Regions from separate parts of the Streptomyces sp. NPDC001617 genome, predicted to be linked through region 1. Evidence: riboswitches for the same ligand, from Rfam matches in the RefSeq annotation. Region 1 holds a riboswitch; the other holds the start of a gene.
What was found. A riboswitch is a leader RNA that binds a small molecule or an ion and turns the genes downstream of it on or off. The one in region 1 is predicted to bind glycine.
Positions count from the first base shown of each region.

Region 2: it holds a riboswitch for glycine, as region 1 does, so the genes downstream of both, gcvP (aminomethyl-transferring glycine dehydrogenase) here and gcvT (glycine cleavage system aminomethyltransferase GcvT) in region 1, are expected to answer to the same signal.

Region 1 is NZ_JBSFHA010000056.1:15,762-33,639, reverse strand. Features, by position in the region: gene ACWC09_RS34000 (50S ribosomal protein L11 methyltransferase) at 1-540, shown strand, start outside; gene ACWC09_RS33995 (iron-containing redox enzyme family protein) at 588-2,006, shown strand; gene ACWC09_RS33990 (Rieske 2Fe-2S domain-containing protein) at 1,994-2,368, shown strand; gene ACWC09_RS33985 (ATP-grasp domain-containing protein) at 2,501-3,751, shown strand; gene ACWC09_RS33980 (MDR family MFS transporter) at 3,748-5,046, shown strand; gene ACWC09_RS33975 (alpha/beta hydrolase) at 5,115-6,071, shown strand; gene ACWC09_RS33970 (ATP-grasp domain-containing protein) at 6,058-7,332, shown strand; gene ACWC09_RS33965 (LysE family translocator) at 7,329-7,961, shown strand; gene ACWC09_RS33960 (BTAD domain-containing putative transcriptional regulator) at 7,991-9,913, opposite strand; partial or broken gene ACWC09_RS33955 (helix-turn-helix domain-containing protein) at 9,932-10,168, opposite strand; gene ACWC09_RS33950 (L-serine ammonia-lyase) at 10,489-11,871, opposite strand; gene glyA (serine hydroxymethyltransferase) at 11,929-13,194, opposite strand; gene gcvH (glycine cleavage system protein GcvH) at 13,211-13,588, opposite strand; gene gcvT (glycine cleavage system aminomethyltransferase GcvT) at 13,712-14,830, opposite strand; glycine riboswitch at 14,869-14,978, opposite strand; glycine riboswitch at 14,979-15,079, opposite strand; gene ACWC09_RS33930 (AAA family ATPase) at 15,258-15,950, shown strand; gene ACWC09_RS33925 (enhanced serine sensitivity protein SseB) at 15,996-16,790, shown strand; gene ACWC09_RS33920 (enhanced serine sensitivity protein SseB C-terminal domain-containing protein) at 16,967-17,761, shown strand.
Region 2 is NZ_JBSFHA010000143.1:1,733-15,428, reverse strand. Features, by position in the region: gene ACWC09_RS50520 (ABC transporter ATP-binding protein) at 1-929, shown strand, start outside; gene ACWC09_RS50515 (TOBE domain-containing protein) at 956-1,375, shown strand; gene gcvP (aminomethyl-transferring glycine dehydrogenase) at 1,443-4,331, opposite strand; glycine riboswitch at 4,509-4,604, opposite strand; gene ACWC09_RS50505 (PRC-barrel domain-containing protein) at 4,726-5,103, shown strand; gene ACWC09_RS50500 (DNA polymerase IV) at 5,172-6,542, opposite strand; gene ACWC09_RS50495 (MerR family transcriptional regulator) at 6,612-7,256, opposite strand; gene ACWC09_RS50490 (bifunctional nuclease family protein) at 7,516-7,989, opposite strand; gene ftsR (transcriptional regulator FtsR) at 8,075-8,812, opposite strand; gene ACWC09_RS50480 (FHA domain-containing protein) at 8,855-9,760, opposite strand; gene ACWC09_RS50475 (DUF881 domain-containing protein) at 9,822-10,658, opposite strand; gene ACWC09_RS50470 (small basic family protein) at 10,663-10,995, opposite strand; gene ACWC09_RS50465 (DUF881 domain-containing protein) at 10,992-11,897, opposite strand; gene ACWC09_RS50460 (sugar phosphate nucleotidyltransferase) at 12,005-13,696, opposite strand, start outside.

The DNA of each region.
Region 1 (17,878 bases):
ATCGTCGACTGCGGCCTCATCGGTGAGGGCCTGCTGCCCTCCGTGCGCCACGCACGCGAGCACCTCCTGGCGCGGGACGGCGTCATGATGCCGTCGGCGGCCCGGCTGTACGGCAGGCTGGTGAGCAGCGAGGCGGCGACCAGGCTCAACCAGGTCACCACGGCAGGCGGCTTCGACGTCTCTCTCATGAACACCCTCGCGACCCGCAGCCACTTCCCCATGCGGCTCGACACCTGGCCGCACCGGTACCTCTCCGAGGAGGTGCCGCTGCTGGAGTTCGACCTGGCGCGCGACCCGCTGGAGCCCGGTGAGCGCACTCTCGTACTGCCCACCATCGACGACGGCGAGGCACAGGCCCTGGTGGTCTGGTTCGAGCTGGACATGGGCAACGGCATCGTCCTGACCAACTCGCCCGACAACCCCGGCTCGCACTGGATGCAGGGCTGGGTCGGGCTGGAGAAGCCCCTGCCGACGAAGGCGGGCGAGGCCGTCTCCCTCCGGTTCACCTGGAGCGACTTCGTCCTCGGCGTGGGCCTCTGACCCGGCGCCGCCCCACCCCTCACGACCCAGCACCCAGGGAGCAAGCGATGAGTCATGTCCCGCCGCACGTCCCGTTCGAGCTGAGTGGCGCGGAACTGCGCGACGCGGTGGTGCAGTACGCCACCGCCCCGATCTACCACGACAACATGGACTGGCTGAACCATGACAGGCCGTACCGCCGGCAGCTCAGGCCGCAGGTCCTGCCCCACCTGGACTACGACCGGATACCGGGCCGGGAGAACATACTCAACTACCCGAGCCTGGCCGTGCAGCGCCTGCTGACCAGCATCTACGAGGCCGACCTCGTGTTCTTCCCGAAGGGCGGCCTCAAGGGCCAGGAAGAGGACTTCCGGACCTTCTACAGCCCCGCCAACCGGGCACTCGGCGAGCGGATCCGCCCAGCCCTCGAACGCTACGCCTTCGGCTTCCTCGACGACGAGGTGGAGACGTCCGGGAACTGGACGGCTCAGGGCCTGGACGCCTATCTGGACTCCCTCGACACCGGCGGCGACGAGGAGCAGTCGCCGGTGGAGAAGGCCGTCCGGGGCTCTTCGGACCCCGAGCGCGCGGCCCGGATGTGGCTGGTGCAGTTCGCGCCGGACTTCCTCTCCGAGGCCTCCCCGATGATCCGCAACGTGCTCGGGTACTACGGCCCGGCGCAGTCGGAGTGGTTCAAGGTCGTCATCGACGAGTACGGCTACGGCGTCCACGACACCAAGCACAGCACCCTGTTCGAGCGGACCCTGGAGTCCGTCGGCCTGGAGTCCGACCTCCACCGGTACTGGCAGTACTACCTCAACAGCAGCCTGCTGATGAACAACTACTTCCACTACCTGGGCAAGAACCACGAGCTGTTCTTCCGCTACGTGGGTGCGCTCTACTACACGGAGAGCTCCCTGGTCGACTTCTGCCGCCGCGCCGACCGACTGCTGCGCGAGGTCTTCGGCGACACGGTGGACACCACCTACTTCACCGAGCACGTGCACATCGACCAGCACCACGGCCGGATGGCCCGAGACAAGATCATCAAGCCGCTTGTGGAGGCCCACGGCGAGGGCGTCATCCCGGAGATCGTGCGGGGCGTCGAGGAGTACCGGGTGCTCCTGGAGGTCGCCGACTTCGACTTCACCGAGCAGATCGCGTGGATGGACGCCCAGCCCGAGCTGAAGAAGCTGCACGACCCGGTCTTCGAGGGGCTGAGGCAGGGCAAGGTCGACGCGCCCGTGGCCCACATCGTGGAGCCCCGCGGCGAGTTGTCCAACACCCACTGCCACGACGGCGACGAACTGTGCCACATCGTCTCCGGCACCATGCGCTTCGAGAGCGGCCTCGGCTCCTCGCTCACCCTCCAGGCGGGCGAGGGTGTGGTGATCAAGCGCAACCGGCTGCACGGCGCGAACATCGAGTCGGACGAGTGCGTCTACGAGATCCACTCGGTGGGGGACTACCGCAAGTGCCTGTCGTGACCTTCCCCGCCGCGGGGCGGGACAACTGTGTGGTGGTCGCCGGGACACCGTATGTCTACGCGACGGTCGGCGGCCGGGGCTTCGTCATGCGGGCCCGGTGCCCGCACCGCGGCGGCCCCCTGCACCTGGCCGACGTGGCCGAGGACGGCCGGCTGACGTGTCCGTGGCACGAGCGCAGGACCTCCGTGGCCCGGCTGCGCGCGGAGATCCCGGCTGTCCGGGTGGGCGACCGGGTCACCGCGGTCTTCCCGGACCGCCCGCCGGACCGCGGCTGGCCCACGCCGCGGGCGGCCTGCGGCGGTGTGGCCCTGGAGCATCGCCCGCTGGCAGCCGCGCTGGCCCGCCCGGCGCCGGCAGGCTGACCCGTCGACGACTGCAACGCCCCGGCACCGGCCGGTGTTCTACAGACGGCCGGTACGCGCGCCGGGGGTCCGGCACGGCCCCCGGCGCGCGCCCACCGGATCACGAGTGACCACATGCGAGGAGAGCGGAACATGGGCACGGACGCTGGCAAGCCGTTACTGCTGCTGATCGGCAGCAGCGCCCGGCGCAGTCGGGAGTTCATTCTTCGGTCGGTGAGTCGGCGCTATGCGCTGTGGCTGCTCCAGCCGGCCCCGGTGACCTGGGAGGAGCCCTACGTCGTCGGTGCCACTCAGGTCGACAACACCCGCCCGGACCTCCTCGTCGAGGCCGCCGGTCAGGTGGCCGCCGACCACGAGGTGGCCGGGGTGTTCTGCTACGACGAGGGTCTGGTCACCCCGGCCGCCCATGTGGCGCAGGCGCTCGGGCTGCCGGGCAACAGCCCCGAGACCGTGACCGCCTGCCGGGACAAGAACGCCACCCGGGTCGCGCTGGAGCGGGCCGGGGTCGCCCAGCCGGCCTCCATCGGTGTGCGGTCCCTGGACGAGGCCCGGGACGCGGCCGAGAAGCTGGGCTTCCCGGTCGTCCTCAAGCCCCGCGGACTCGCCGGCGGCATGGGCGTGCGCCGGGCCGACTCTCCCGACCAGGTGGAGACCGCCTACCGGGCGGCGACCGGTGTCTCCTACCCGGGCGTCCCCGTCTTCGAGGTGTCCGTGCTGGTCGAGGAGTACGTCGACGGCCCCGAGATCAGCGTCGACGCCGTCTTCTTCGCGGGCGAGGGCACGGCCCTGGCGGTGGCCCGCAAGAAGGTGGGACTCGCGCCCTTCTTCGAGGAGATCGGCCACGAGGTCGACGGGGCCGACCCACTGCTGACCGACCCGCAGCTGGCCGAGGCGCTGCGGGCCAGCCATGCCGCGCTGGGCTTCCACACCGGCGTCAGCCACACCGAATTCCGGCTCACTCCGAACGGCCCGTACCTGATGGAGGTCAACGCCCGCCTCGGCGGCGACATGATCCCCTACCTGGGTGAGCTGGCCACCGGCGTCGACGTGGCGCTGGCGGCCGCCGACGTCGCGGCGGGACGGCGCCCCGAGACGACACCGAGCCGGCACCGGGCCGCGGCGATCACCTTCCTGTACCCCGAACGGGACACCGAGATCGAGTCGGTGACCGTGCACGAGGACCGGTTCTCGCCGGAGATCCACAGCGCCGACCCGATGGCCGACCCGGGGGCCGTGCTGCGGCTGCCGCCGCGCGGGTACATCTCGCGCTACGCCAGGGTCATCTCGCTCGCGGACTCGATGGCACAGGCCCGGGACGCACTGCTCAGGACACCGGAGATCGTCGAACTCGCGGGCCGCCCGGTGGAGGAATCGCCCCGATGAGCGAGACCGGACAGACGTCCTCCGATCCCGGGAAGACCGGCCGCCCGTCGATCCTGCAGGCCATGCGGGGCATTCCGGGCCCCATCTGGCTCGTGCTCGTCGGCATGCTGGTCAACCGGCTCGGCAACTTCCTCCAGATCTACCTGGTCCTCTACCTGACCGCCAAGGGCTTCTCGGCGACCGAGGCGGGCCTCGCCCTCGGCGCCTACGGTGTGGGCTCGGTGGTCGGCGTGCTGGTGGGCGGTTCGGCGTCCGACCGCATCGGCTACGCGTGGACGATCGTCGCCTCCATGGCGCTCGCCGGACTGGGCACGCTGAGCCTGCCCCATCTGGGCAGCCTGCCCCTGGTGGTCGCGGTGGCGGCGGTCATCGGTCTGCTGGCGCAGATGTACCGGCCCGCCTCCTCCGCCCTGCTGGTGGAGCGCACCCCCGAGGACCACCACGTGATGGTGTTCGCCGTGTACCGCATGGCGTTCAACCTCGGCACCACGGTCGGCCCGCTGCTCGGCGCACTGCTGATCAGTCATTCGTACGACCTGATCTTCTCTATCGAGGCGGGCGCACAGCTCGGCTTCGCCGCCTTCGCCCTGATCCTGGCCCGCTCCGGGAACGAGGCGAGGCCGACCACGCAGCACGCGGACGGGCAGAGCCGGTCATACGCCGCCGTGCTGCGGGACCGCCGGTACACGCTGTTCCTGCTGGCGCTGTTCCTCAACGCCGTCGTCTACATCCAGCACACCTCCGCCCTGCCGCTCCAGATCAAGTCCGACGGACACGGCGTGGCCTTCTACTCCAGCCTGCTGTCGCTCAACGCGATCATGGTCATCTCCCTGGAGCTGCTGTTCACGAAGTACGTGCAGCACCTTCCCGGCAAGGTCGCCGTGGCACTCGGCATCGGCCTGGTCGGCGTCGGGATGAACCTGTACGTCGCCGGGCCCAGCATGGCCATGTACGTGGTGGCGACGGTCGTGTGGACGTCCGGCGAGATGATCGGCACACCCACCGCCTCGGCCTGGCCGGGCCGGGTCGCCCCCGAGCACCTGCGGGGTCGCTACATCGCGGCCGCCGCCTTCCCCATGCAGATCGGCTACGCGATCGGTCCCGTACTCGGCGTCGCCGTCTGGCAGGCGTCGTCGGCAGCTGTGTGGTGGCTGTCCGGACTGCTGACCGTGGGCGCTGTGGCCGCCACCCTCGTCGGCATGAGCGAGCGGCCCCGCGCGGACACGGAGACCGTCACCGTCCCGCCCGACGAGACGGCCGGACGCAGCGGACCGGTCGCCGCCGACACCCCCTGACCCGTCCCACCCCTCAGCCCGTGCCGAACGATCCGGCACCCTGGATTCCGGAAGTGAGCGAGCCGCGCATGGCCTACGCAGATGGCATCGAGAAGTTCGTGGAGACGGTGAACGGCGCGCTGCCGCCGGACTTCTACACCTATCCCGTCGAACGGCAGCGCGTCCTGTACGACTCGCTGACCGAGGTACTCCCCATCCCGGTGCCCGACGGTGTCTCGCACCGGGACGCGACCGTGGTCCACGAGGGCCGCACGGCCCGCATCCGCATCTACGAGCCGGCCGAACGCGCCGACCACGCCGTGCTGTTCTACATCCGCGGCGGCGGCTTCGTCATCGGCTCGCTGCACAGCCATCACAGCCTGGTCGCCGAACTGGCCGCCCGCACCGGGCTGGTGGCGATAGCCCTGGACTTCGACATGGCGCCGGAGAACCCGTTCCCCGGTCCGCTCGAGGACTGCTACGCGGGTCTGTGCGGCACCCTCGCGGACCTGCCCGGGCTCGGGCTCGGCGACCTCGACCCGACCGGCGCGGTGATCTGCGGGGAGAGCTCCGGCGCCAACATGGCCGTGGTGCTGTCGATGATGACGCGCGACCGCGGCGGCCCCCGGCCGCGCGGCCAGGCGGTGATCAGTCCGGTCCTGGACTTCACCCGCTGGCGGCACGGTGGCGAGGACGCGCCCCTGCTCTCCGGCGGCGAGATGGAGTTCTACACGGCCTGCTACTGCCCGCAGCCCGAACAGGCCGCCGACCCGTACGTCTCACCGCTGCTGAAAGGGGCGTTCCACGGCCTGCCGCCGGCCTATGTCGTCGGCTGCGCGATGGACTCCCTGTGCGTGGACGCGGAGAAGTACACCGCCCTCCTCAAGGAGCACGGCACGCCGGTGACCTATGTGCGGGAGGAGGGGATGGTGCACGCCCCGGTGCGCGCGCGCCGTGTCAGCGAGCCCGCCGCGGAGTTCTTCGCCCGCTACTGCGCCGCCGTCTCCGCCCTGGCCCGGAAGGAGGACGCCGATGGCGGACGCTGAGGTGCGCACGGAGCAGCGGCAGGGACCCTGCGTCGTCGTCGACCCCTACTCCTCGGGGGCCCTGTTCACCGAGGCCCTGCGCGGCCAGGGCGTCCCGGTGGTGGCGGTGCTGAGCAGCCCGCGCCCGCCCGAGGCGTACGCCTCCTCCTACCGGCCGCAGGACTTCCCCGACGTCATCGTCCACGACGGCGACCTGGACGACGTCGTACGGCGGGTGCGAGCCCTCGACCCGCGCTGTGTCATCGCCGGCTGCGAGTCCGGTGTGGAACTGGCCGAGCGGCTCGCCCCCCAGGTGCTGCCCGAGCTGAGCAACGTGCCGGAGCTGGCCGCGGCCCGCCGGGACAAGAGTCGGATGGCCGACGCCGTACGGGCGGCCGGGCTGCCGGTCATCCCGCAGCTCTGCACCGCCGACGCCGACGAGGCGGCCGCCTGGCTGGAGCGCGAGGGCCTGGCCGGGGCCGACCTCGTCATCAAGCCGCCGAAGAGTGCCAGCACGGACGGCGTGATCAAGGTGCCGGGCGGCACGGACTGGCGGGCCGTGTTCGAGCGGCAGATCGGCCGGGTCAACCAGTTCGGGGAGGTCGACGACCGCCTCATCGTGCAGAAGTTCGTCACCGGCACCGAGTACGTGGTGGATACCTTCAGCCACGACGGCAAGCACTCCCTGGTGGACGTGTGCGCCTACGGCAAGGTCGACAACGGACCCCACATGGCCGTCTACGACACCATGCGCTGGCTTCCTCCGGACGATGCCGCCGTCCCCGCCCTGGCGGAGTACGTCCTCGGCGTCCTGGACGCGGTGGGCGTCCGCTTCGGCTCCGCACATGTCGAGGTGATGGGCACCGCGGAGGGGCCGGTCCTGATCGAGCTGGGTGCCCGTCCGCACGGCGGCGGCCAGCCGCGGTTCAACCGCAACGCCACCGGCGACAGCCAGATCGACCGGACGGTGCGCTGGCTGACCGGGGGCGAACTGCCTTACAGCTACGACCTGTTGACGCACCAGATGTGCGTCTTCCACATGGCCTCCCGCTCCGGGACCGTGCGCGGCACAGCGGTCCTGGAGGAGATCCGGACGCTGCCGAGTCACCACTTCTCGGTGCAGAACCTGTCCGACGGAGACCATGTCCCGGTCACCAGGGACCTCGTCGACAGCCTCAACTTCGGGTTCGTGATCCTCTCCCACCCGGACGAGGCACAGATCAGGTCGGACTACCTGGCCGTCCGCGCCCTGGAACAGCGGCTGGTCATCGAGGAACCGTGATCGACGCGATCGCGTTCCTGACGAGCTCCCTGGTGGTGATCATGACACCGGGCCCCGACCTGGCCCTGACCACCCGCCTGGTGCTGACCGGCTCCCCGGGTACGGCGACCCCCGCCGCGTTCGGAATGATCACGGCGGGGGCCGTCCAGGCGACCTTGGGCGCCCTGGGCCTGGCCGCGCTGCTCGCCGCGCGCCCGGACCTGTTCACCGCATTCCGCTGGGCCGGGGCCGCCGTCCTGGTGGTCTGGGCGTACCGTGCCCTGCGCTCGGCACTGCGTCCGGCGGCCGACGTGGCGCCCGGACCCCAGGCCCAGGCGGACGCCCCGCCGCACGACAGGCGACGCGCCTTCGCCCAGGGGCTGCTGTGCACCGGCTCCAATCCCAAGGTGGGCATCTTCCTGATGGCGTTCCTGCCGCAGTTCGTGCCCGCCGGCGTGCCCCCGGTCCTCGGCGTCACCGTCCTGGCCTGCTGTTACCTGGCCCTGGGCCTGGTCTGGCTGCTCGTGTGGATCAGATTGGTGCACCGCCTGGCCGGGTATCTGCACTCGGCGTCCACCCTGCGCCTCACCAACGGGCTCACCGCCGCGGTCTTCACCGTCTTCGCGGTGCGCCTGGCACTCGGCGGATGAACACCCCGGGCACCCGGGCGCAGGCCTCCTCAGGACGTCCGGAGCCGCTCCGCCTCCTCCTGGTCGAGCAGCGACTTCGCATACCGCAGCAGCAGAACGGGCACGGTGAACCGGCCGTGCGCATGCTCCCGCAGCAGACCGGCGTTGGCCAGGCGGTACAGGTTCCCCCTGGCCTCGGACGGCGTCATGCCCGCCTCCTCGGCCACGGTGTGCGCGGTGACGTCCGCACCCCTGGTCCGGCCGAGCAGCCGGAACACCCGGCGCGTCGGCTCCGGCAGCGTCGTGTAGGACAGCTCGAAGGCCGTCTGGACCGAGGACAGCGGTCGCTCTCCCGGGTCGCCGGGCGCCCGGAACGGTCCGGAGTCCTCCAACTCTGCGTAGTACTGGGCGATGCTGAGGCAGGAATGCTGCGCCAGCCGCGCCGTGAGGACGCGGAGCGCCAAGGGCAGACCGCCGCAGTATCTGCCCAGCGCCATGGCGGCGAGCGGTTCCCGCCCGACCCGTTCCGGCCCCAGTAGCCGGCCGAGGAGGACCCGGGTCTCCGCGTCGTCGAGCGCGTCCACGACGATCCGCTGGATCCCCTCCCTGGCCGTCAGGTCGGGCAGCGCGTTGCGGCTGGTGATGAGCACGGCGCACCCTGCGTCACCGGGGATCAGGGGCCGTATCTGGTCCTCGTCCCGCGCGTTGTCGACGACCACCAGGACCCGCAGGCCGGACAGTTGGGTGCGGTAGAGGGCCGTCGCCTCGTCCAGGGTGTCGGGGATGCGGTGCTGCGGAACACCGAGTGCGCGCAGGAACGCGGCCAGGGCCTCCTGGGCGTCGAGGGGGCGTCGGCGGGCATGACCGTGCAGGTCGATGTAGAGCTGCCCGTCGGGGAACCGGTCGAGCACCCGGTGCGCCCACCGCAGGGCGATCGCCGTCTTGCCCACGCCGGGCGGCCCGGTGATCAGCGCGGCCGGGACCTGGCCGTCCGGCTCGCCGGGGGCCAGGAGCAACTGGTCCAGCTCCCTGATGTGCGCGGTGCGCCCCACGAAGTGGCGGGTCCGGCCCGGAAGCTGGGACGGCCGCAGAGGCGGCGGAGGAGGGGCCGGCGTCCCGCCGTCCCAGGAGTCGGGCACCGGCTGCGGCCTCAGCGGTTCGCGCCTGGCCCAGACCAGCTCCTGCTGCAGGACCTGCAGATGCGCCTGGCGCAGCTCCTGGCCGGGCTGGAGGCCGAGCTCGGCGTCGAGCCGCCCGCTGACCTCGGTGAACACCCTCAGTGCCGCCGACTGCTCCCCGCAGCTGGCCAGCGCCAGCATGAGCCGCGCCTGCAGCCTCTCGTTCATCGGCTCGTCCTCGGTGGCGGCCCGCAGCGCGGGCACCACCTGCTCCGGCTGCTGGAACCGCAGCGCGAGATCCGCGTACAGCAGCAGGTTCTCGATCCGCTGCCGGCCGGCCGCCGTGGCCGCCGGGTGCAGCGCCAGCTGGGGCTCGTCGGCGAGAATCGGGCCGCGCCAGCAGTGATGGGCGAGGGTCGCGAGCTCGTAGGCGGCGGCCGAGGCCCCACCGGCGTGGGCCTGCCGGGCCCTGTCCGCAAGGTCCTGGAAGCGGGTCAGATCGACCTCGTCGCGGTCGAGGGAGAGCGCGTAGCCGACCGGAGTGCGGATCAGGTACGAGTTGGCCGGGTCGACCGGCCCGGACCCGGCGGAGCGGAGCAGACCGCGTGCCTGACTCACATAGGTGTGGATCAGATTCGGGTAGGAACGCGGCGGTTCCTTCGGCCACAGGGTGCGGCCTATTTCATCCAGGCCGGCCGATTCGGGATGGCAGAGCACCAGCAGGGACAATAATCGCCGCAGCTTGAAAGCGCTTACATCGATCTCGGTGCCGCCGCGGCCGACGGTCAGCGGGCCGAGAATGCCGATACGCAGGCGTGGTCCGCCCCCGTCAGCGGTTTTTCGGCTCTTTGTCATGGAACGCCTTATGTCGTCGACATCGAGCCCGAGTACACCCGCCAGAGCCCGCAGGGTTCGGGCCTGGGGCTGGTCCACCCGGCCGCTCTCGATGTTGCGCAGAGCCCGCACGCTGACACCGGACAGCTCGGCGAACTCGCTCTGGGTCAGGCCCGCACGCTCCCGGAACGTGCGAACCAGAGTACGGAAGGGAAGCGATTGCCTCAGCTGGAGACGAGCGGTAATGGCCGATTCGGTACCGCGGACATGCAGCATGGTCCCCCCGCGCCGAGTGATGGCTCGGCTTCTGATCTAAGTGTCCTCCGGGGTGACTTGGAGGCTTGTGGCCCCTAGTGTCCCCTATCCCCTGGCGCTAATCGATCGTTGCTGATCACAGGTCTACTGATTCTTTTCTTTAATTTACACGCCGAACAACTCCGGGCACGTGACGAATATTCCACGTGGCGGGAACCATTCGGTCGGCGTTATTGTCCGAAAAGGAAGTTGACGGGGTTCGGAGGCGTGGACTCGTGGGATGTCCCACAAGGTAATCCGATCGCGGTAAACGTTCTCTGAACGCGACCGCGGTACGGGCCTCAGCACTCGATGATGTTCACCGCAAGCCCGCCCCGAGCCGTCTCCTTGTACTTCACGCTCATGTCCGCCCCGGTGTCCTTCATCGTCTTGATGACCTTGTCCAGGGACACCTTGTGCGAGCCGTCGCCGCGCAGTGCCATCCGGGCCGCCGTGACCGCCTTGACCGCGGCCATGCCGTTGCGTTCGATGCACGGGATCTGGACGAGGCCGCCGACGGGGTCGCAGGTGAGGCCGAGGTTGTGTTCCATGCCGATCTCGGCCGCGTTCTCGACCTGTTCGGGGGAGCCGCCGAGGACCTCTGCGAGGGCGCCCGCGGCCATCGAGCAGGCGGAGCCGACCTCGCCCTGGCAGCCGACCTCGGCGCCGGAGATGGAGGCGTTCTCCTTGAACAGCATGCCGATGGCGCCGGCCGCCAGCAGGAACCTGACGACCCCGTCCTCCTTCTCTCCTTCGGAGGCAGCGCCCGAGGCGAAGTTGATGTAGTAGTGGAGGACCGCCGGGATGATGCCGGCCGCGCCGTTGGTCGGGGCGGTGACCACACGACCACCCGCCGCGTTCTCCTCGTTCACCGCCATCGCGTAGAGCGTGATCCACTCCATCGCGTGCGCCAACGGGTCGCCCTCCGCCCGGAGTTGGCGGGCCGACACCGCGGCCCGGCGCCGTACACGAAGACCGCCCGGCAGGATGCCCTCCCGCGACATGCCCCGTGACACGCACGCCTGCATGACCCGCCAGATGTCCAGCAGACCGGTCCGGATCTCCTCCTCGGTCCGCCAGGCGCGCTCGTTCTCCAGCATGAGTGAGGAGATGGACAGGCCCGTCTCCCGCGTCAGGCGCAGCAGCTCGTCGCCCGTGCGGAACGGGTACTTGAGGACCGTGTCGTCCAGCTTGATCCGGTCCGCGCCCACCGCGTCCTCGTCGACGACGAAACCGCCGCCCACCGAGTAGTACGTCTTCGAGAACAGCTCCGTGCCCGAGGCGTCGTATGCCCAGACCGTCATGCCGTTCGCGTGGTACGGGAGTGCCTTGCGGCGGTGCAGCACCAGGTCGTCGTCGAAGGAGAACGTGATCTCGTGTTCGCCGAGCAGATTCAGGAGCCGCGCGGCCTTGATCCGCTCCACCCGTTCGTCGGCACTCTCGACGTCCACCGTCCGCGGCGAGGCGCCCTCCAGGCCGAGCAGCACCGCCTTGGGCGTGCCGTGCCCGTGACCGGTCGCGCCGAGCGAGCCGTACAGCTCGCACCGCACCGAGGCGACGGAGGACAGCAGCCCTTCGTTGCGCAGACGGCGGACGAACATGCGCGCCGCCCGCATCGGGCCGACCGTGTGGGAGCTCGACGGGCCGATGCCGATCGAGAACAGGTCGAAGACCGAGATGGCCACGGGAACTCCTCCTACGGAGGGTGGGGGCACACGTTCCCGGGTGCCCCCACCAGGGGACTACTTGTTGAGGCCGGGGTACAGCGGGTGCTTGTCGGCCAGGGCCCTGACCCGGGTCCTGAGCGCCTCCGCGTCGTACGACGGCTTCAGGGCCTCCGCGATCACGTCGGCGACCTCGGCGAAGTCCTCGGCGGTGAAGCCGCGGGTGGCCAGCGCCGGGGTGCCGATCCGCAGACCCGAGGTCACCATCGGGGGACGCGGGTCGTTGGGGACGGCGTTGCGGTTGACGGTGATGCCGACCTCGTGCAGCCGGTCCTCGGCCTGCTGCCCGTCCAGTGCGGACTCACGCAGGTCCACGAGGATGAGGTGCACGTCCGTGCCGCCGGACAGGACGTTCACGCCGGCCTCGCGCGCGTCGGCGGCCGTCAGCCGCTCGGCGAGGATGCGCGCGCCGTCCAGCGTACGCCGCTGGCGCTCCTTGAAGTCCTCCGACGCGGCGACCTTGAAGGACACCGCCTTCGCCGCGATCACGTGCTCCAGCGGACCGCCCTGGAACCCGGGGAAGACGGACGAGTTGAGCTTCTTCGCGAAGTCCTTCTTGGCGAGGATGATGCCGCCGCGCGGGCCGCCCAGCGTCTTGTGCGTGGTGGACGTGACGACATCGGCGTACTCGACCGGGTTGGGGTGCAGCCCGGCCGCCACCAGACCCGCGAAGTGGGCCATGTCGACCCACAGGTGGGCGCCGACCGCGTCCGCGATCCGCCGGAACTCGGCGAAGTCCAGCTGCCGCGGGTAGGCCGACCACCCGGCGATGATCACCTTCGGCCGGTGCTCGGTGGCCAGCTTCTCCAGCTCGGCCATGTCGACCAGCCCGGTGGCATCGTCCACGTGGTAGGCGACCACGTTGAACTGCTTGCCGGAGAAGTTCAGCCGCATCCCGTGGGTGAGGTGGCCGCCGTGGGCGAGGTCCAGGCCCAGGATGGTGTCGCCGGGCTGGGCCAGGGCGAACAGCGCGGCCTGGTTGGCGGAGGCGCCCGAGTGCGGCTGGACGTTGGCGTACTCGGCGCCGAACAGCTCCTTGAGCCGGTCGATGGCGATCTGCTCGGCGACGTCGACGTGCTCGCAGCCGCCGTAGTAGCGCCGGCCGGGATAGCCCTCGGCGTACTTGTTGGTCAGGACCGAGCCCTGGGCCTCCATCACCGCGAGCGGCGCGAAGTTCTCGGACGCGATCATCTCGAGGGTGGACTGCTGGCGGTCCAGCTCGGCGTCGACCGCGGCGGCGATCTCCGGATCGAGCTCGTGAAGGTGGGTGTTCAGGACGGACATCAGGCGGTACGACTCCTCAGCCGGCGTTCTGGGCGGTGTACTCGTCGGCGGAGAGCAGGTCGGACGGCTCCTCCGTGGCCCGGACCTTGAACAGCCAACCGCCTTCGAAGGGCGCCGAGTTGACCAGGGACGGGTCGTTGACGACGTCCTCGTTGATCTCGGTGACCTCACCGGTGACGGGGGAGTACAGGTCGCTGACCGACTTCGTCGACTCCAGCTCGCCGCAGGTCTCGCCCGCGGTCACGGCGGAGCCCACCTCGGGAAGCTGGGCGTAGACGACGTCGCCGAGCGCGTTGGCCGCGAACTCGGTGATGCCGACCGTCGAGACGCCGTCCTCGGCGCCCGACAGCCACTCGTGCTCCTTGCTGTAGCGCAGCTGCTGGGGGTTGCTCATGGCCTGAATTCTCCTGTACGCGGGGGAGTGCTGATGAATGGGAGACTGCTGACAATGCGTGTGAGCAGGGACGATGTGCTCGAGGTCACTGCCCGAGGTCACGGAACGTCGGCTACGGCGGTGTCACTTCTGCCGCTTGTAGAAGGGCAGCGCCACGACCTCGTACGGCTCGTGACTGCCCCGGATGTCCACGCCCACGCCCGGCGTGCCCGGCGCCGCATGCGCGGCATCGACGTAGGCCATCGCGATCGGCTTCCCGAGTGTGGGGGAGGGCGCACCGGACGTCACCTCGCCGATCACCTCGCCCCCGGCGACGACCGCGTACCCGGCACGCGGCACCCGTCGCCCCTCGGCGACCAGGCCGACCAGGACGCGCGGAGGGCTCGAAGCGGCCCGCTCGGCGGCCTCCTGGAGCGCCTCGCGCCCCACGAAGTCGCCCTCCTTCTCGAACTTCACCACCCGGCCGAGCCCGGCGTCGAAGGGGGTGAGGGCCGTCGACAACTCATGCCCGTACAGCGGCATGCCCGCCTCCAGGCGGAGCGTGTCCCGGCAGGACAGACCGCAGGGGACGAGCCCGACGCCCTCGCCGGCCTTGGTCAGCGCCTGCCACAACTCGACGGCGTGCCCGGGCTCGACGAACAGCTCGAAGCCGTCCTCGCCGGTGTAGCCGGTGCGCGCGATGAGCGCCGGCACCCCGGCGACCGTCCCCGGCAGACCGGCGTAGTACTTCAGGCCGTCGAGGTCGGCGTCGGTGAGCGACTTGAGGATGCCGGGCGACTCGGGGCCCTGGACGGCGATCAGCGCGTAGGCGTCCCGGTCGTCGCGCACCTCGGCGTCGAAGCCGGCGGCGCGCTCGGCCAACGCGTCCAGCACGACCTGGGCGTTGGAGGCGTTGGCGACGACCAGGTACTCGGTCTCGGCGAGCCGGTAGACGATCAGGTCGTCCAGGATCCCGCCGTCGGCCCGGCAGATCATGGTGTACCGGGCCCGGCCCACGCCGACGGAGGCGATGTTGCCGACCAGCGCGTGGTTGAGAAGGGGGGCCGCCTCCGGGCCGGTCACGGTGATCTCGCCCATGTGGGAGAGGTCGAAGAGGCCGGCCTTCGTGCGCACGGCGAGGTGCTCGTCGCGCTCGGAGCCGTAACGCAGCGGCATGTCCCAGCCGGCGAAGTCGGTCATCGTCGCGCCGAGCGAACGATGCAGGGCATCGAGCGCGGTACGACGGATTTCGGTGCTGCTCATCGGACGGATGTCTCCCAAGGCATGACGGGCGAGGTCGTTCCTCCCCATCTGTCATCGGAACCTGAGAGGTTCGCCATGACCAGAACGTGGTCATGGCTTGCACCTTGGGTGGAGCCACTGCGCGCAGCGGCCCGCTTTTCAGATGTGCCTCGCCCGCGCGGTAACGGGGCCTGAGAGATTCAAGGGAGGGACTTGCTCCTTCGGCGCCCCAGCAGACGCTGCTCCTGAGGACTCTCCCGCGCGGATTCAAACGGCCGGTATGCAGTTGGCGCGCACATCATTGCACGCCTCGTCGGCTCGGGGGAGACCGCTCTTTTGTGACGGGCCTGTGGCCGGAACCGAACGGAACCGCGAGACGCCGTGCATTACCTTCTCTTTACATTAGTTGGGGAGAACCTTTCCTGACCCGACAGGGAGGACGATCACGGTGACAAGGACCACGGCGTACGCCACGACCTCGGCCCTCGCGCTGCCCAAGCAGCCCACGGCCCCGGCCCGCGAGCGGTGCGACGAGCGCCCGGCACCGGTCGTCCGCGACCTCCGCGACCGCTCGGGCCGCAGCCCGCACGCCCTCCTCTTCGGCCCCCGGGACCTCGTCGTCGTCACGGGCCTGCCCGGCAGCGGCAAGTCGACGCTGATGACCCGCGCGGTGAAGGGTCTGCGTATCGACTCCCAGGACACCCGGGACCGCTGGGACGCCCGAGCCCCGGGCCTCCTCCCGTACGCCCTCTACCGCCCCCTGGTCCGCGTCGCCCACTTCGCCGGCCTGCGCCGCGCCCTGCGCTCCGGCGAGGGCGTCGTGGTCCACGACTGCGGTACGCAGGCCTGGGTCCGCGACTGGCTGGCCCGCGAGGCCCGCCGCCGCGGCGGCACCCTGCACCTGTTGCTCCTGGACGTCACTCCGGGCATGGCCCTGGAGGGCCAGCGCGAGCGCGGCCGGGGCGTCTCCCGCTACGCCTTCCTGCGTCACCGCACGGCCGCGGCCCGGCTCATCCGCTCCGTCGAGCGCGGCGACCTGCCGGCAGGGGTGGGCTCGGCGGTCCTGCTGGACCGTCCGGCAGCGGACGTACTCCGCAGGATCACCTTCACGAACCGACCCACCGACGCCGGTACCCGCTAGCCTTTCCTGCCACAGCAGTGGATTACAGCAGGCGGTCGTAGACAGATGGACTTCCCGGCGGATCTTCCCGCGGACTTTCCCACGCAGGCGCACCCCCATCCGCACGGCGGATGGCCCGGCAACGAGCTGGAGGAGGTGCTGTCGGCCTCCCTCGGCATTCCCGCCGCGGGCGGCAGGATCATCGAGGTCCTGGGCCGCAGCTTCCTCTGGATCCCGCTGCCCAATGGCGGCGGCCCGCACAGTGGCCCCCTCGACCTGCCCACGATGGAGATCGAGGGCCAGGCCTATGTACCGGTCTTCAGCTCCGAGGAGCAGTTCCGCCAGGTCGTCGGCAGCCATATGTCGTTCACGATCGCCCCGGCCGTGGAGTTCGCCCGCGGCCTGCCCCCGCACGTGGGCCTCGCGATCAACCCCGACGGCGTGGTCGGCGTCCCCCTTCCGCCCGCCGCCGTCGCCGAACTCTGCCGCATCGGCCGCACCGCCCTCGACGGCCCCACCTCCGGCGGCCGCGTGAAGCTGTACGAGCCGGACTGGCAGGAGGACCCGATCGACTTCCTGGCCGTCGCCTCCGCCGAGTTCGCCGGGACAGGCGTGGTCGTCACGGCCCGCCGCTGCCTCGCGGCCATCGAAACGGCGGCCCCGGTCATGTTCGTCGGCGTGGAACTCTCCCAGTGGGAAGGCGATCTACGAGCCCTCCCCCTCCAGGCCCTGGAACGAGCCGTCACCAAGATCCCCACCCAGTGGCCGGTCAACCTGGTCCTCCTGGACGTCACGGACGACCCGGTGGCGACATGGATGCGCGACCGGGTACGCCCTTTCTATACGAGGGACCACTTCTAGGACGGGCTGGGGATCAACCCCTTGAGGGGTGCGGGGCTGTATCGATGTGCGGCTCCGCCGCGTGGGGCGCGATCAACCACACACGACCCGCACTCGCCGTCGCACAACAAGCCCCGAGCCAATGGGCGCTTAGACTCATTCCATACATGGGGAAACTTCCAGAAGGGGCGGTACGCGTGAGCGCCAGCGGCACCACGACCGGCACGGTCGAGCACATGCTGCGCCAGGTGACCCCCGGGCGCTACGACGCTTACGAGGCACTCCTCCGCGCCCTCGCGACCCCCGGTTCCGGCCAGATCTGGATGCTCCTGTGGCACGGCCAGTCCGGCTCCCCGGACGCCCAGTACGGAAACATGGACGTCGAGGGCTACGGCTACGCCCCCTGTGTCACCTCCGCCCAGGAACTGAGCGCCAGCGGCTGGAACCGCTCGTACGAAGTGGTCGAGGGCATCGACGTGGCCCGCACTCTCTACCCCGACCACTACGGCCTCTGGCTCAACCCGCACGCCCCCGGCGGCGGCGTCGGCGTCCCCTGGCTCGACCTCCGCCGCATCGCCACCGGCCTGGACCGCCAGCCCGCCGGCCCCCTCCGCCTCACCGAACCGGCCATCGAGATCCCGCAGTTCTACGCCCTGCTCGCGCACAACGCCCACCGCACCCCGGCCGTCCGCTCACTGCGCCGCGCCTGGGTGCAGCCGGCGCTCGGCGCGCCGTATCTCGCCGTCGGCCTCGACGTGTACGACACCAGCCCCACCGCCGTCGACTCGGTGCGCGCGATGATGCAGCAGTCCATCGGCGCGGTCCCCGACGGCCTCCCGGTCTCGACCGTCGCGATGTCCGACGAGTACGACCCGGTCGCCCTGTGGATGCGGGCGAGCGCCCGCCCCTTCTACGACCGCGAGGCCCACGCCCCCGCACCGGCCCAGGCGCCGGCGGGCGGGTACGGCTATCCCGGTCCCGGGACCTACTGAGAAACGGCCCGGCGGCGTCAGCGCCCCGCGTGGATCTTCGCGCGTAGATGAAGCCGGATAGGGTGATATTCACCCTCTTCGTACCCCATTGCTCGTGTCCGGCCGCCGCGACCGGCC
Region 2 (13,696 bases), on a different contig from region 1:
GGAAAACCACCGCCCTGAGAGCCCTCGCCGGCCTCACCCCCCTCACCTCCGGCCACCTCCACCTGGACGGCACCGACCTCGCCCGCACACCCCCCGAATCCCGCCCCGTAGGCGTCGTCTTCCAGGACTACCTGCTCTTCCCCCACCTCACGGCCCTGGACAACGTCGCCTTCGGCCCTCGCTGCCAGGGCGCCACCAAAGCCGAGTCCCGGGCCCAGGCCACCGACTGGCTGACCCGCCTCGGCCTCGCCGACCACGCCACCGCCAAACCCCGCCACCTCTCCGGCGGCCAGGCCCAACGCGTAGCCCTGGCCCGAGCCCTCGCCACCAACCCCCGCCTGCTCCTCCTCGACGAACCCCTCGCCGCCCTGGACGCCCGCACCCGCCTCGACGTACGCGCCGAACTCCGCCGCCACCTCGCCGAGTTCGAGGCGGTGGCCGTCCTCATCACGCACGATCCCCTGGACGCCATGGTCCTGGCCGACCGCCTGGTGGTCATCGAACACGGCAGGGTCGTCCAGCAGGGCACGCCTTCCGACATCGCCCGCCACCCCCGCACGGACTACATCGCCCAACTGGTGGGCCTGAACCTCTACAAGGGCGAGGCCGAGGGCCACACCGTCCATCTCGACGCGGGCCCCGACATCACCACCACGGAGGACCTGTCCGGCCCGGTCTTCGTGGCGTTCCCACCCAGCGCCGTCACCCTCTTCCGCGACCCTCCCACCGGCTCCAGCGCCCGCAACCACTGGCGCTGCGAGGTGGCCGGCCTGGAGACCCACGGCGACCAGATCCGGGCCGACCTCAACGGCGAACTCCCCCTCGCCGCCGACCTCACCACGGTCGCCGCCGCCGAACTCGACCTGCACCCCGGCGCACCGGTCTGGGCGACCGTCAAGGCGACGCAGACCCACGCATACCCGGCATGAGGCGTAAACAGGCCTAGGTTGAGCTCATGACCCTCAGCATCCGCAACCAGATCCCCGGCACCGTCACCGCAGTCACCCCCGGCGAGGTGATGGCCACGGTCAAGGTCCGTCTCACCGGCGGCCAGGACATCACCGCCGCGATCACCCTGGAGTCCGCCGAGGAACTCGGCCTCGCCGACGGCACCGCTGTCCGCGCCCTGGTGAAGTCGACGGAGGTCTCCCTCGCCACCGCCCCGGTCGAGGGCCTGTCCATCCGCAACCAGCTCCCCGGCACGGTCACCGACGTCTCCACCGGCGGCGCCATGGCCTCGGTCAAAGTGGCCGTCCAGGGCGGCGAGTTGACGTCCGCGATCACCAGAGACGCCGCTCAGGACCTCGGTCTGACCTCCGGCACACCGGTCGTGGCCCTGATCAAGTCGACCGAGATCTCCCTCGCGACGGAGTGACGGCATGACGGCATGACGAGAAAGGGCCCCGCATACGAATTCCAGGGGCCCTCACTCATTTACCGGCTCAGTCCTCGTACGCGTCCAGCGGCGGGCACGAGCACACCAGGTTCCGGTCACCGAACGCCTGGTCGATCCGCCGCACCGGCGGCCAGTACTTGTCGGCGGCCGAGACCCCGGCCGGGAACACGGCCTCCTCACGCGTGTACGCGTGCTCCCACTCACCGCCCAGCGCGGCGGCCGTGTGCGGAGCGCCCCGCAGCGGGTTGTCCTCGGCGGGCCACTCACCCGCCCCGACCTTCTCGATCTCCGCCCGAATGGCGATCATCGCCTCGCAGAACCGGTCCAGTTCGACGATGTCCTCGGACTCGGTCGGCTCGATCATCAGCGTGCCGGCCACCGGGAACGACATCGTCGGCGCGTGGAACCCGTAGTCGATGAGCCGCTTGGCCACGTCGTCCACCGACACCCCGGTCGCCTTGGTCAGCGGCCGCAGATCGATGATGCACTCGTGCGCGACCAGCCCACCGGGGCCGGTGTAGAGCACGGGGTAGTGCGGTTCGAGCCGCTTGGCGATGTAGTTGGCGGAGAGCACGGCCACCTGCGTGGCCCGCTTCAGCCCCTCCCCGCCCATGAGCCGGACGTAGGCCCAGGAGATCGGCAGAATCCCCGCCGACCCCCAGGGTGCGGCGGAGATCGGCCCGACGCCCGTCTCGGGCCCGGCGGCGGGCTGCAGCGGATGGTTCGGCAGATACGGCGCCAGGTGCGCACGTACACCCACCGGCCCGACGCCCGGACCGCCACCACCGTGCGGAATGCAGAAGGTCTTGTGCAGGTTCAGGTGCGAGACGTCACCGCCGAAGTGCCCTGGCTTGGCCAGGCCGACCAGCGCATTGAGGTTGGCACCGTCGACGTAGACCTGACCCCCCGCCTCGTGCACCTGAGCGCAGATGTCGGCGACATGCTCCTCGAACACACCGTGCGTCGAGGGGTACGTGATCATCAGCACCGCCAGTTCGTCGCGGTACTGCTCGATCTTCGCCCGCAGGTCCTCGACGTCGATCTCGCCGTCCTCGGCGGTTCTCACGACGACGACCTTCATCCCGGCCATCACAGCACTCGCGGCATTCGTCCCATGCGCGGACGACGGAATCAGACAGACGGTCCGCTGCGCGTCCCCGTTGGCCCGGTGATACCCACGAACGGCGAGCAGCCCGGCCAGCTCGCCCTGCGACCCCGCGTTGGGCTGCAGCGACACCTTGTCGTACCCGGTGACCTCGGCCAGCCGCTCCTCCAGCTCGCGGATCAGCGTCAGATAGCCCTGCGCCTGCTCGGCGGGCGCGAAGGGGTGCAGCTGCCCGAACTCGGGCCAGGTGACCGGCTCCATCTCGGTGGTCGCGTTGAGCTTCATCGTGCAGGAGCCGAGCGGAATCATGCCGCGGTCCAGCGCGTAGTCCCGGTCGGCCAGCCTGCGCAGGTACCGCAGCATCGCGGTCTCGGAACGGTACTGGTGGAAGACGGGGTGAGCGAGGAACTCGTCGTCACGCAGCAGATCCTGCGGAATCGCTTCCCCGACAACCTCGTCCAGCGCCTCGATGTCACCGTCGACCCCGAACGCGCTCCATACGGCGCCCAGTTGGGCCCTGGCCGTCGTCTCGTCGCAGGCGAGGGAGACGTGATCGGCGTCGACGAGCCGCAGATTGACCCCGTTCTCCCGCGCGGCGGCGACGATCTCAGCGCCGCGCCCGGCCACCCGTACGGTGAGCGTGTCGAAGTAGGACCCGTGCACCACCTCGACGCCACCGCGCTCAAGCCCCTCGGCGAGGATCGTGGCGTACCGATGGGTCCGCCGCGCGATGCCCTTCAGGCCCTCCGGCCCGTGGTAGACGGCGTACATGCCGGCCATGACGGCGAGCAGCACCTGCGCCGTACAGATGTTGCTGGTCGCCTTCTCCCGCCGGATGTGCTGCTCACGGGTCTGCAGGGCCAGCCGGTACGCCTTGTGCCCGTCCGCGTCCACGGACACACCCACGAGCCGCCCGGGCAGGCTCCGGGCGAACTTCTCGTGTACGGCCATGTAGCCCGCGTGCGGCCCGCCGAAGCCCATCGGCACACCGAACCGCTGCGTCGTACCGACCGCGATGTCCGCCCCGAGCTCACCGGGCGACTTCAGCAGGGTCAGCGCGAGCAGGTCGGCGGCGACGGTGACCAGGGCACCCAGCTCGTGCGCCTGCTCGATGACCGGCTTGATGTCGCGTACGGCACCGGAGGCGCCGGGGTACTGGATGAGCACGCCGTTGATCTCACGCCCGGCGACGTCGGCCGGAATCCCGTCGCTCAGATCGGCGACGACGACCTCCACGCCGGTGGGCTCGGCCCGGGTCTCGATCACGGCGATGGTCTGCGGCAGCACGTCCGCATCGACGAGGAAGAGCCCCTTCTTGTTCTTCCCCATGCGCCGGGACAGCGCCACAGCCTCCGCGGCCGCGGTCCCCTCGTCGAGCAGCGAGGCACCGGAGGTGGGCAGACCGGTGAGGTCGGCGACGACGGTCTGGAAGTTGAGGAGGGCTTCGAGCCGCCCCTGCGAGATCTCGGGCTGGTACGGCGTGTAGGCCGTGTACCAGGCGGGATTCTCCATGACGTTCCGCAGGATGACGGGCGGGGTGAAGGTCCCGTAGTACCCGAGTCCGATCATGGAATCGAGAACCTGGTTCCGATCGGCAAGCGAACGCAGCTCGGCAAGCACCTCGGCCTCGGTACGAGCCCCCGGCAGCTTCAGGACATCGTCGGCGTTCTTGATCACATCCGGCACCGCGGCGGCGGTGAGCTCGTCCAGCGAGCCGTACCCGACCTGCGCGAGCATCTTGGCGCGGGCCCCGTGGTCGGGGCCGATATGGCGCTGTTCGAAGGGGATACCCTGCTCGAGCTCGGCGAGCGGAATGCGGTGGGCGGTCATTGCGGAGGCCTCCTGGTCTGACACGACCTTCGAGGGGCACCACGGCACGGGTACCCGGACGGCCTCCCCCTCTGTCATCTCAACCTGAGAGCTTCACCGGGTCCGCTCAAGAGCTCCCGGCTTTCACCGTCGGTGAGAGCGGAAGCCGTCGACACCCGCCCTGCTTTCCAGAGTGACCTCGTCCGTGCGGTACGTGAGCCTGAGAGATTCCGGGGAGGATTTGCTCCTTCGGCGCCTCCGAAGTTCTCCGGAGGACTCTCCCGCACGGGGTCAGCAGCCGCTGTCAGCCTACCAGCGAGGGCAACGACCGGGCCTTCGAGTGGCCACCTTGCCCAATGTGTTCTTTTGTAGTGCTTACGGATGAGTTGCGAGTCGAGAACCAGTGGAGGGCCCCGTGCAGACCGACATCGATCCGCGCAATCTGATCGGCCGCAAGGCGTTCGACCGCAACGGCACCAAGATCGGCACCATCGACGAGGTCTACCTCGACGACGCGACCGGCGTGCCGGAGTGGGCCGCCATACGCACCGGCCTGTTCTCCCGGGACGCCTTCGTCCCTCTGGAGCCCAGCGAACTGGTCGAGGGCACCCTCCACATCCCCTTCGACCGCTCCCTGATCAAGGACGCTCCCGACTTCGGCGTAGGCCGCCACCTATCCCCCGAACAGGAACTCCAGCTCTACCACCACTACGGCCTGGACGTGGCCCCACCTCCCCCGTTCCCGGACCGGGATTTCGGCAGGCTGGCGGGGACGGAGGACGCAGAGCCCTGAGGCGCGGTCAGGGATGGCCGCCGACCACGAACGCCGCACGGGTGGTGCGGGTGGGAACCCGTACCCGATCACGCACGCATGCCGTCCACCGAGGCTCCCGCCACCAATGGCAACGGATCAGCCGGCTCCAGCTCAGGATCATCGACCCGAAACGTCCGCACACGCCCCACCTCGGACCCCGGCGTCTCGAACCGCACCGTCACCCGCCCCAGCCCACTCCCCTGCACCCACCCATGCCCGAACTCGGCATGCCGCACATCATGCCCCGCAGACCACCGCCGCTCGACAGCCACGACCTGCTCCGCCACAGCCCCGTCCTCCCCCTCCTCCTCCGCATGCTCCACCCCCTCCCCGGCCGTCTGCGCAAACGCGGCCTGCGCGAACAGGTCCTCCTGCGTGTAATCGGCAAGCCCACTCACCCCCACCCCCAACAACCGCACACCCCCCGTCGTGTCCACGCCCTCCAGCAGCCGAGCCGCGGCCTCCCGCACCACCGCAGGATCATCGGTCGGCCCCCGCAACGTCTCCGACCGGGTCAACGTCGAGAAGTCGTACCGCCGCACCTTCAACACGATGGTCCGCCCGGACAGCCCCGCCCCCCGCAACCGCCGCACGCACCGATCGGCCAGCCGCTGCACCTCCATCCCCACCCGCAGCCGGTCGTGAATGTCCACGTCATACGTGTCCTCGACGGACACCGACTTGGTCTCCCGCTCGGCCACCACGGGCCGGTCGTCATGGGCCAGTGCCATGGCGTAGAGCGCATGCCCGTGCGCCTTGCCCAGCAGCCGTACGAGCTCGTCGTCCCCGGCCTCGGCGATGTCGTCGACCGTCGTGATCCCGGCCCGCCGCAGATGGTCCCCCGTCGCCGGCCCCACCCCCGGCAGGGTCCGCACCGGCATCGGCCCCAGCAACGCCCGCTCGGTGCCGGGCTCGATCAGCACCAGCCCGTCCGGCTTGGCCTCCTCGGAGGCGATCTTCGCGAGCATCTTGGACGCGGCGAGCCCCACGGACCCGGTGAGGCCCGTGACGGCCCGTATGTCGGCCCGCAGCTTCTCCCCGACCAGCCGGGCCGAGGCCGCGTCCCAGGCCGTCTGACCGGCCTCCAGGTCCACGAACGCCTCGTCCAGGCTGAGCGGCTCCACCAGGGGCGACAGCGCGTGCAGCATCCCCATCACCTGCTCGCTGATCGCCCGGTAGAACCCGAAGCGCGGCACCAGATACGCGGCGTTCGGCGCCAGCCGCCGCGCCTGGGCCATCGGCATCGCGGACCGCACCCCGAAGACCCGCGCCTCGTACGAAGCCGTGGCCACCACCCCACGCGGCCCCAGCCCGCCCACGACCACGGCCTTCCCGCGCAGACTCGGCTTGGACGCCTGCTCCGCCGAGGCGTAGAAGGCATCCATGTCGAGATGCAGGATCGTGGGCGCGTTTCTCACATGTCCGATGCTGCCCTACGCCACTGACAATGCCCCCGGCCTGAAGACGACCGCCCGGTGTCGCTCCCTCTAGACGGCCCGGTTGCGCCGCCGCGCCAGCTCGTCGGTCGGGTTCTGCCCGATCAGTGTCTCGCCGGTGTCGATCCGCTCGCCGTGCAGCTGCGAGAGCGCGCTCTCGACATCCCGCCACACCACACCGACGGCGATCCCGAAGATGCCCTGCCCGCCCTGGAGCAGCGCGTGGACCTCGTCGGGTGAGGTGCACTCGTAGACGGTGGCACCGTCACTCATGAGCGTCATGCGCTCCAGGTCCCGGAAGCCGCGCTCGCGCAGATGCTGCACGGCGGTGCGGATGTTCTGCAGGGACACACCCGTGTCCAGGAACCGCTTGACGATCTTCAGGACGACGACGTCCCGGAAGCTGTAGAGCCGCTGGGTCCCCGACCCGTGGGCGGGCCGCACGCTCGGCTCGACGAGCCCGGTGCGCGCCCAGTAGTCGAGTTGCCGGTAGGTGATGCCGGCGGCCGCACAGGCCGTCGGCCCGCGGTAGCCGATCTGCTCGGACGCCATGGACGTCGCCCCTCCGCTGCTCGGCACGGCCGCCGGTCGCTGCGGAGCGTGATCGGCCGCGCTGCCGTGAAGCGGGTACGGAAAGCTTCCCCCGACCTCGCGTCCGGGGGCACCCCCAGCCGTACCGTCGCCGCTGCTTCTCACGCCGACCTCCGTCCTTGACCTGCCTCCTCGACGGTAGGCAGCCACCAGGGGTGCGTCAACGACCGCCACACTCGGCACGCCGAGTGATAATCACCCTAAGAGTGGTTTCCCGTACCCCACCGCGGGGAAAGGCTAGCCGAATGCGCTCGGAGCGGGCCGCAGGACGCTCTCACTCCCCGCCGGCAAATGCCGGCATTTCGCCCCGGACCGACCGAAGCCGGCCCGCCACGGACCGCTGGTCCGCCGAGCGGGCCGCGCCTCACTGGCTGCTGGTGCCGAAGTCCTCCGGGGAGATCTGGTCGAGGAACTCGCGGAACTTCTCCACCTCGTCCTCCTGCTCGTCCGGGATCGCGATGCCCGCGTCGTCGAGCACGCCGTCGCTGCCGTAGATCGGCGTCCCGGTGCGCAGGGCCAGCGCTATGGCATCGGAGGGGCGGGCGCTCACCTCGACTCCGCTGGCGAAGACCAGCTCCGCGTAGAAGACGCCCTCACGCAGGTCCGTGATGCGCACTTCCGTGAGCTCCTGGCCGACGGCCTCCAGCACGTCCTTGAACAGGTCGTGGGTCAGCGGTCGTGCGGGGGCCATGCCCTGCTGGGCGAAGGCGATCGCCGTCGCCTCCCCGGGCCCGATCCAGATGGGGAGGTAGCGGTCGCCTCCCACTTCACGCAGGAGCACGATCGGTTGGTTGGAGGGCATTTCGACCCGGACACCTACGACATCGAGCTCGTTCACACAGCAACCCTAGGACGTGCCCGGGACGTTTGGGTAGTCGGGCAGAGATTGGGGGGCCGATCCGGCCTCGGCGGACGCGCCGGGCTCAGGGCAGGCGCACCCCGAGCGCGGTCCGTACGAGGGCCGCGTGCAGCTTCACGGTGAGCGCCGCCAGCTCCTTGGTACGGGCCTCCGCGTGGGCCCTGGTCTGCGGATTGCGGTGCCGCTTGAGCGGGGCCACCACCTGGTCCACCAGCCCGGCCTCACGGTCGGCGGCGGCCTTCATCGCCCTCAGGTGCCGTGGTTCGATCCCGAACCGCCCGAGCTCCACGACGAGCGCCGCGACGGTGACCGCCTCCGCGTCGTACGCCCCGTCGGGCAGCGGTGCGAGCAGCCCGTACGACTCCCACTCCTTGAGCTCGTCCTCGCCGATCCCGGCGGCGGCGAGCAGCTCGGCCTTGCCGATCCGGGCCGCCGTGGGCCCTTCGACGACCTCCAGGACGGGCTCGCCGTCCCGCTGACGACCCACCGCGGGCAGTGGGACCGCCTCGCCGCGCTCCATGGCGTCCAGGTGCTCGCGGATCACCTTGAGCGGCAGGTAGTGGTCCCGCTGCATCCTCAGGACGTGCCCGAGGCGCTCCACGTCGCCGACGGTGAACTTGCGGTACCCCGAGGGGGTCCGCTGCGGCTCGATGAGCCCTTCCGACTCCAGGAAGCGGATCTTGGAGATGGTGACTTCCGGGAACTCGTCGCGCAGCACGTTCAGCACCGTGCCGATGCTCATCAGTCCGCTGTCCGTGGCGGCGGTGCCGTGGCCGGCACCACCGCTCGGTGTTTGAAGCATGGACATTCCCTGGGGTCCCCCCGGACGGTGTCCGGGAGCGGGTCAGTAGCCCCGCTGGCTCGCGTAGAAGACCAGCCGGTACTTGCCGATCTGGACCTCGTCGCCGTTGTTCAGGGCGACCTGGTCGATCCGCTCGCGGTTGACGTACGTGCCGTTGAGGCTGCCGACGTCGGCCACCGTGAACGAGCCGTCCGCTCCGCGGCGGAACTCCACGTGCCGGCGCGAGACCGTCACGTCGTCCAGGAAGATGTCGCTCTGAGGGTGACGGCCGGCCGTGGTCAGGTCGCCGTCCAGGAGGAAGCGGCTGCCCGAGTTCGGTCCGCGGCGCACGACCAGCAGGGCGGAACCCAGCGGCAGCGCGTCGACGGCCGCCTGCGCCTCGGGAGAGAGCGCCGGCAGCTGCGTCTGACCGGTGACCTCGGCGTCGTAGGCCTCGAGGCCGGAGATCGAGATCGTGGAGGTCGTCTCGGACGGACGCTCCGGCGTCGCCCCCGCCCGTAGGGGAGCGCCGCAGTTGGAGCAGAAGCGGCTGTTCTCCGCGTTGCGGTTACCGCACCTCGTACACACCAGGGCCGACATAGGGGAAAACCCTCCACCCGTACTTGAGGTTGACGGTTGCCCGAAACCTATGCCGCCGGACTGCGCAGGGTCAACAGACGGCGCGCCCTGACCTCCGGGAATGTCACCGCCCGACCCGCCGACCTGGTCCCGGAACAGCGGACGCTGGCCTTCCGCGTCGGGCTGTGCGCGATGACGAGCAGTGGCATTGTCACTGCCCTCTCGCGCGCTCTTGCCGAACAACTTCGCAAACAACTTCACGGGCGATTCCCCTTGACCGAAACAGACCCGCCCGTGGGGCAGGACGAACCCTGACTCAATACGCCGGTCGACCCGGACATCCTCACAACGTCCGTATCCACCAGACAGTTTCCACCACGCACCACCCATTCGGTGCGCCGACCCCCCGCAACCTCATGCCCCTGCCCGACGCCCCCCATGCACCCCCGGTTCACTGGGAGGACGACCGAGCGTAGTCAGGCCGCTTCGCGGCTCGCAAGGCGTCCACGACGATCTTGTTCGACCGGTCGACGGTGACGGTGGCCTGCTCCTTCTCAAGAGTCTGCACCACGCCTCCCGGGATGTTGAGCGCCGGCTCCAGATCCGCCGGCTTGCCGATGACCTTGAAACGATAGGGCGCGTTGATCTTGTTCCCATCGACGCTGACGCTCTTGCCGGAGTCCGAGAGATACGTGCCGGCCACGACGCGTACGCCGTTCACCTGGATCGCCTCCGCCCCCGCGGCGCGCAGCTCCTGGATCGCGTCGAGCAGCATGTCCGCCTCGACCGTCCCCTTCGTGTCCTCGATCGTCATCGTGATGCCGGGACCCTGCGCGGCCACCGTGCCCGCCAGAATGCCGAGTTGCCTCTCCTTCTCGACGGTCTGCTTGCGGGCCTCCTCGGCCTGGTCGGAGCTGTTCTCCAGCTCGTCGCGCTGCTTCTCCAGTCCTTGCTTCTCGTCCTCAAGACGCTGGGTACGGTCGTCGAGTTCATCGAGGATGCGAACAAGATCCTCCTGGCGTGCTCCGCGCAGCGCGCTGTCACTGTCGCTGTTCGAGGCCACCTGGACGGCCAGGCCGAAGCCGAGGCCGAACAGCAGCAGCGCGACGATGAGTTGGGCACGACTGACGCGCGGCGGCCACAGTCCCTTGACGAGCCGCTGCCGGCCGGTCAGCTCGGTCTTCGGCGCCTCCTCCGCGGCCTCTCCTGCCTCCGGGGCCGTCGCGGGCACTTCTTCGGGCAGTTCCTTGCGGAGCCTGTTCTCGGGCTTCTCCTCGTTCTCGCTCATCGCCTCACGCCCGGAACACGTGCCGACGGATCGCCGCGGCGTTCGAGAAGATCCGGATGCCGAGGACCACGACGACACCGGTGGACAGCTGAGCACCCACGCCCAACTTGTCGCCCAGGAACACGATCAACGCGGCCACCACCACGTTGGACAGGAACGACACCACGAAGACCTTGTCGTCGAAGATCCCGTCGAGCATGGCCCGCAGACCACCGAAGACGGCGTCGAGCGCCGCGACGACGGCGATCGGCAGATAAGGCTCGACGACCGCCGGAACCTCAGGCCGGACCAACAGTCCGGCCACGACTCCCACGACGAGGCCCAGTACGGCGATCACGATGTGCCCTTCTCAGTCTTCTCGGTCTTCGGCTGTGCTGTACGTACGATCACACTCGGTGCTGCGGGCAGCCGGAGGTCGCTCTCCACCGAGATGGCGGTCCGGATGCCGTAGTCCTCTTGCAGGGCGTGCAGATACAGCCCGTCGGCGCTGTTCTGGAACGTGGTGCTCAGCTGCTTGCCGTTGCCCACGGCGAGCACCGTATAAGGCGGCACCAGTGGCTTGTTGTCGACCAGTATCGCGTCCCCGGCGGCCCTGATCGCCGACAGCGCGGTCAGCCGCTGCCCGTTGATGGAGATGGCCTCGGCGCCCGACTCCCACAGCCCGTTGACGACCCGCTGCATGTCCCGGTCGCGGACCCTCCCGGTGTCGGAGAAGTCCGTGGTCTCGCGCGGGTTGCCGTTGCCGCCGGAGGTGGCTTCCTTGGCGTCGTTCACGACCAGCTTCACACCGGGACCGTGCACCGCAACGGCACCCGACAGAACGCCCACCAGCTCCGACTGGTCCCCGGTCCCGCTCCTCTTCAGAGCCTCCCGCTGCCGCGTGCTCACCTCGTCGCGCAGCTTGTCGACGGAGCCCTCCAGCTTGTCCGCGGTCGCCGTCTCCCGGTCGATCCGGTCGATCAGCTCCTGGCGCTCCTTGGCCACCACAGGAGCCGCCACGCGCGCCTGTGCCGCCCCGACGGTCACCACAAGGGCCGCGAGCACGAGCCCGCCGGCCAGACCCAGCCGCGCCCGGAGCGTCTTGGGCATCCCGCCGGCGCCCTCGGCCTTCTTGCGGGCGGCAGCCTCGGCGTATCCGTCGTCGAGGCTGTGGTCCATGACGTTGGTGAGCAGGAACATGGACGCGTCCGGCCGCGAGGGGCGCGTCGGTGTGCTCCGAACGGGGGGGTGCTGCGGCATGCCGCACATCGTCGCACGTTGCGACCACTACCTCCGAATGGCCCCACCGGCGTGCCGGACAGGCCCCCTTGGGGACACCTGTCCGGCACGCACCCGTGCTGCGTCTTTCAGCGGCCCGCGCTGTCCACCACGGCCGACCACTCGTCGAGCAGGGCCTGCGCGGAGGCGTCGTCCGGCCCCTCCGCCCACAGATGGGTGACGGCCTCGGCGGGGTCGGGCAGCACCATCACCCAACGCCCGTCGGTCTCCACCACCCGTACACCGTCGGTGGTGTCCACAAAGCGATCTCCGGCCGCCTCGACGACCCGCCGCATCACAAGTCCCTTGACGGCCCAGGGAGTCGCCAGATCCCGCTTGAGGACGTGCGCACGCGGGATACGAGCGTCGATCTGGCTGAGCGTGAGCTGCGTCCGCGCCACCAGCCCGATCAGCCGTACAAAGGCCGCCGTACCGTCGAAGACACTGCTGAACTCCGGGATGATGAATCCGCCCTTGCCGTCACCGCCGAAGATGGTCGAGTCGTCGCCACCGACCCGGGTGAGGTCGTCGGGTGAGGTGGTCGTCCACTCGACCTGCGTACCGTGATACGCCGCCACCTGCTCGGCGATCCGCGTCGTGGTCACCGGCAGCGCCACACGACCGCTGCGCCGCTCCGCGGCGACCAGGTCGAGCATGACGAGCAGCGCCCGGTCGTCCTCGATGATCCGCCCCTTCTCGTCGACGAGAGAGAGCCGCTCACCGACTGGATCGAACCGCACGCCGAAGGCCGCCCGCGACGAGGCCACGATCTCGCCGAGCCGCACAAGCCCGGAACGCCGCTGGTCACCGGTCTCCGTGGGCCGGGACTCGTCGAGACCCGGGTTGATGGTCAACGAGTCCACGCCGAGCTTGCCGAGCAGACTGGGCAGCACGAGCCCGGAACTGCCGTTGGAGGCGTCGACGACGACCTTCAGCCCGGACTCCTTGATCCCGGTCGTGTCGACGTTCCGCAACAGCGACCCGGTGTACGAGTCGAAGACGCTTGCCGGGAAGTGCAGGTCACCGATCTCGCCGGGGAACGCACGCCGGTACTCCTGCCGCGCGAACACCCGGTCCAGCTTCCGCTGGCTGCCCTGCGACAGATCGGCCCCGTTCCCGTCGAAGAACATGATGTCCACGGAGTCCGGTACCCCGGGCGTGGTCCGGATCATGATCCCGCCGGCACTGCCGCGCGCGGTCTGCTGGCGAGCTACGGGCAGCGGTACGTTCTCCAGATCGCGTACGTCGATGGCGCTGGCCTGCAGAGCGGAGATCACCGCCCGCTTGAGCGCGCGGGCACCGCGGGAGTGGTCGCGGGCCGTGGTGACCGTGGAGCCCTTCTTGAGGGTCGTCGCGTAGGCACCGGCCAGGCGGACGGCGAGCTCTGGTGTGATCTCGACGTTCAGGATGCCGGAGACGCCACGGGCGCCGAAGAGATGGGCCTGGCCCCTGGACTCCCAGATGACCGAGGTGTTGACGAAGGCGCCTGCCTCGATGGTCTTGAACGGGTAGACCCGCACGTTCCCCTGCACGATCGATTCTTCACCGATCAGGCACTCATCACCGATGACCGCGCCGTCCTCGATCCGTGCGGCACGCATGATGTCGGTGTTCTTGCCGACGACGCAGCCACGCAGATTGCTGTGCTGTCCCACGTACACGTTGTCGTGCACCACGGCCTTGTGCAGAAAGGCACCGCTCTTCACGACGACATTGGAACCGACGACGGTGTGCTCACGAATTTCGGCGCCGGCCTCGACCTTGGCATAGTCACCGATGTA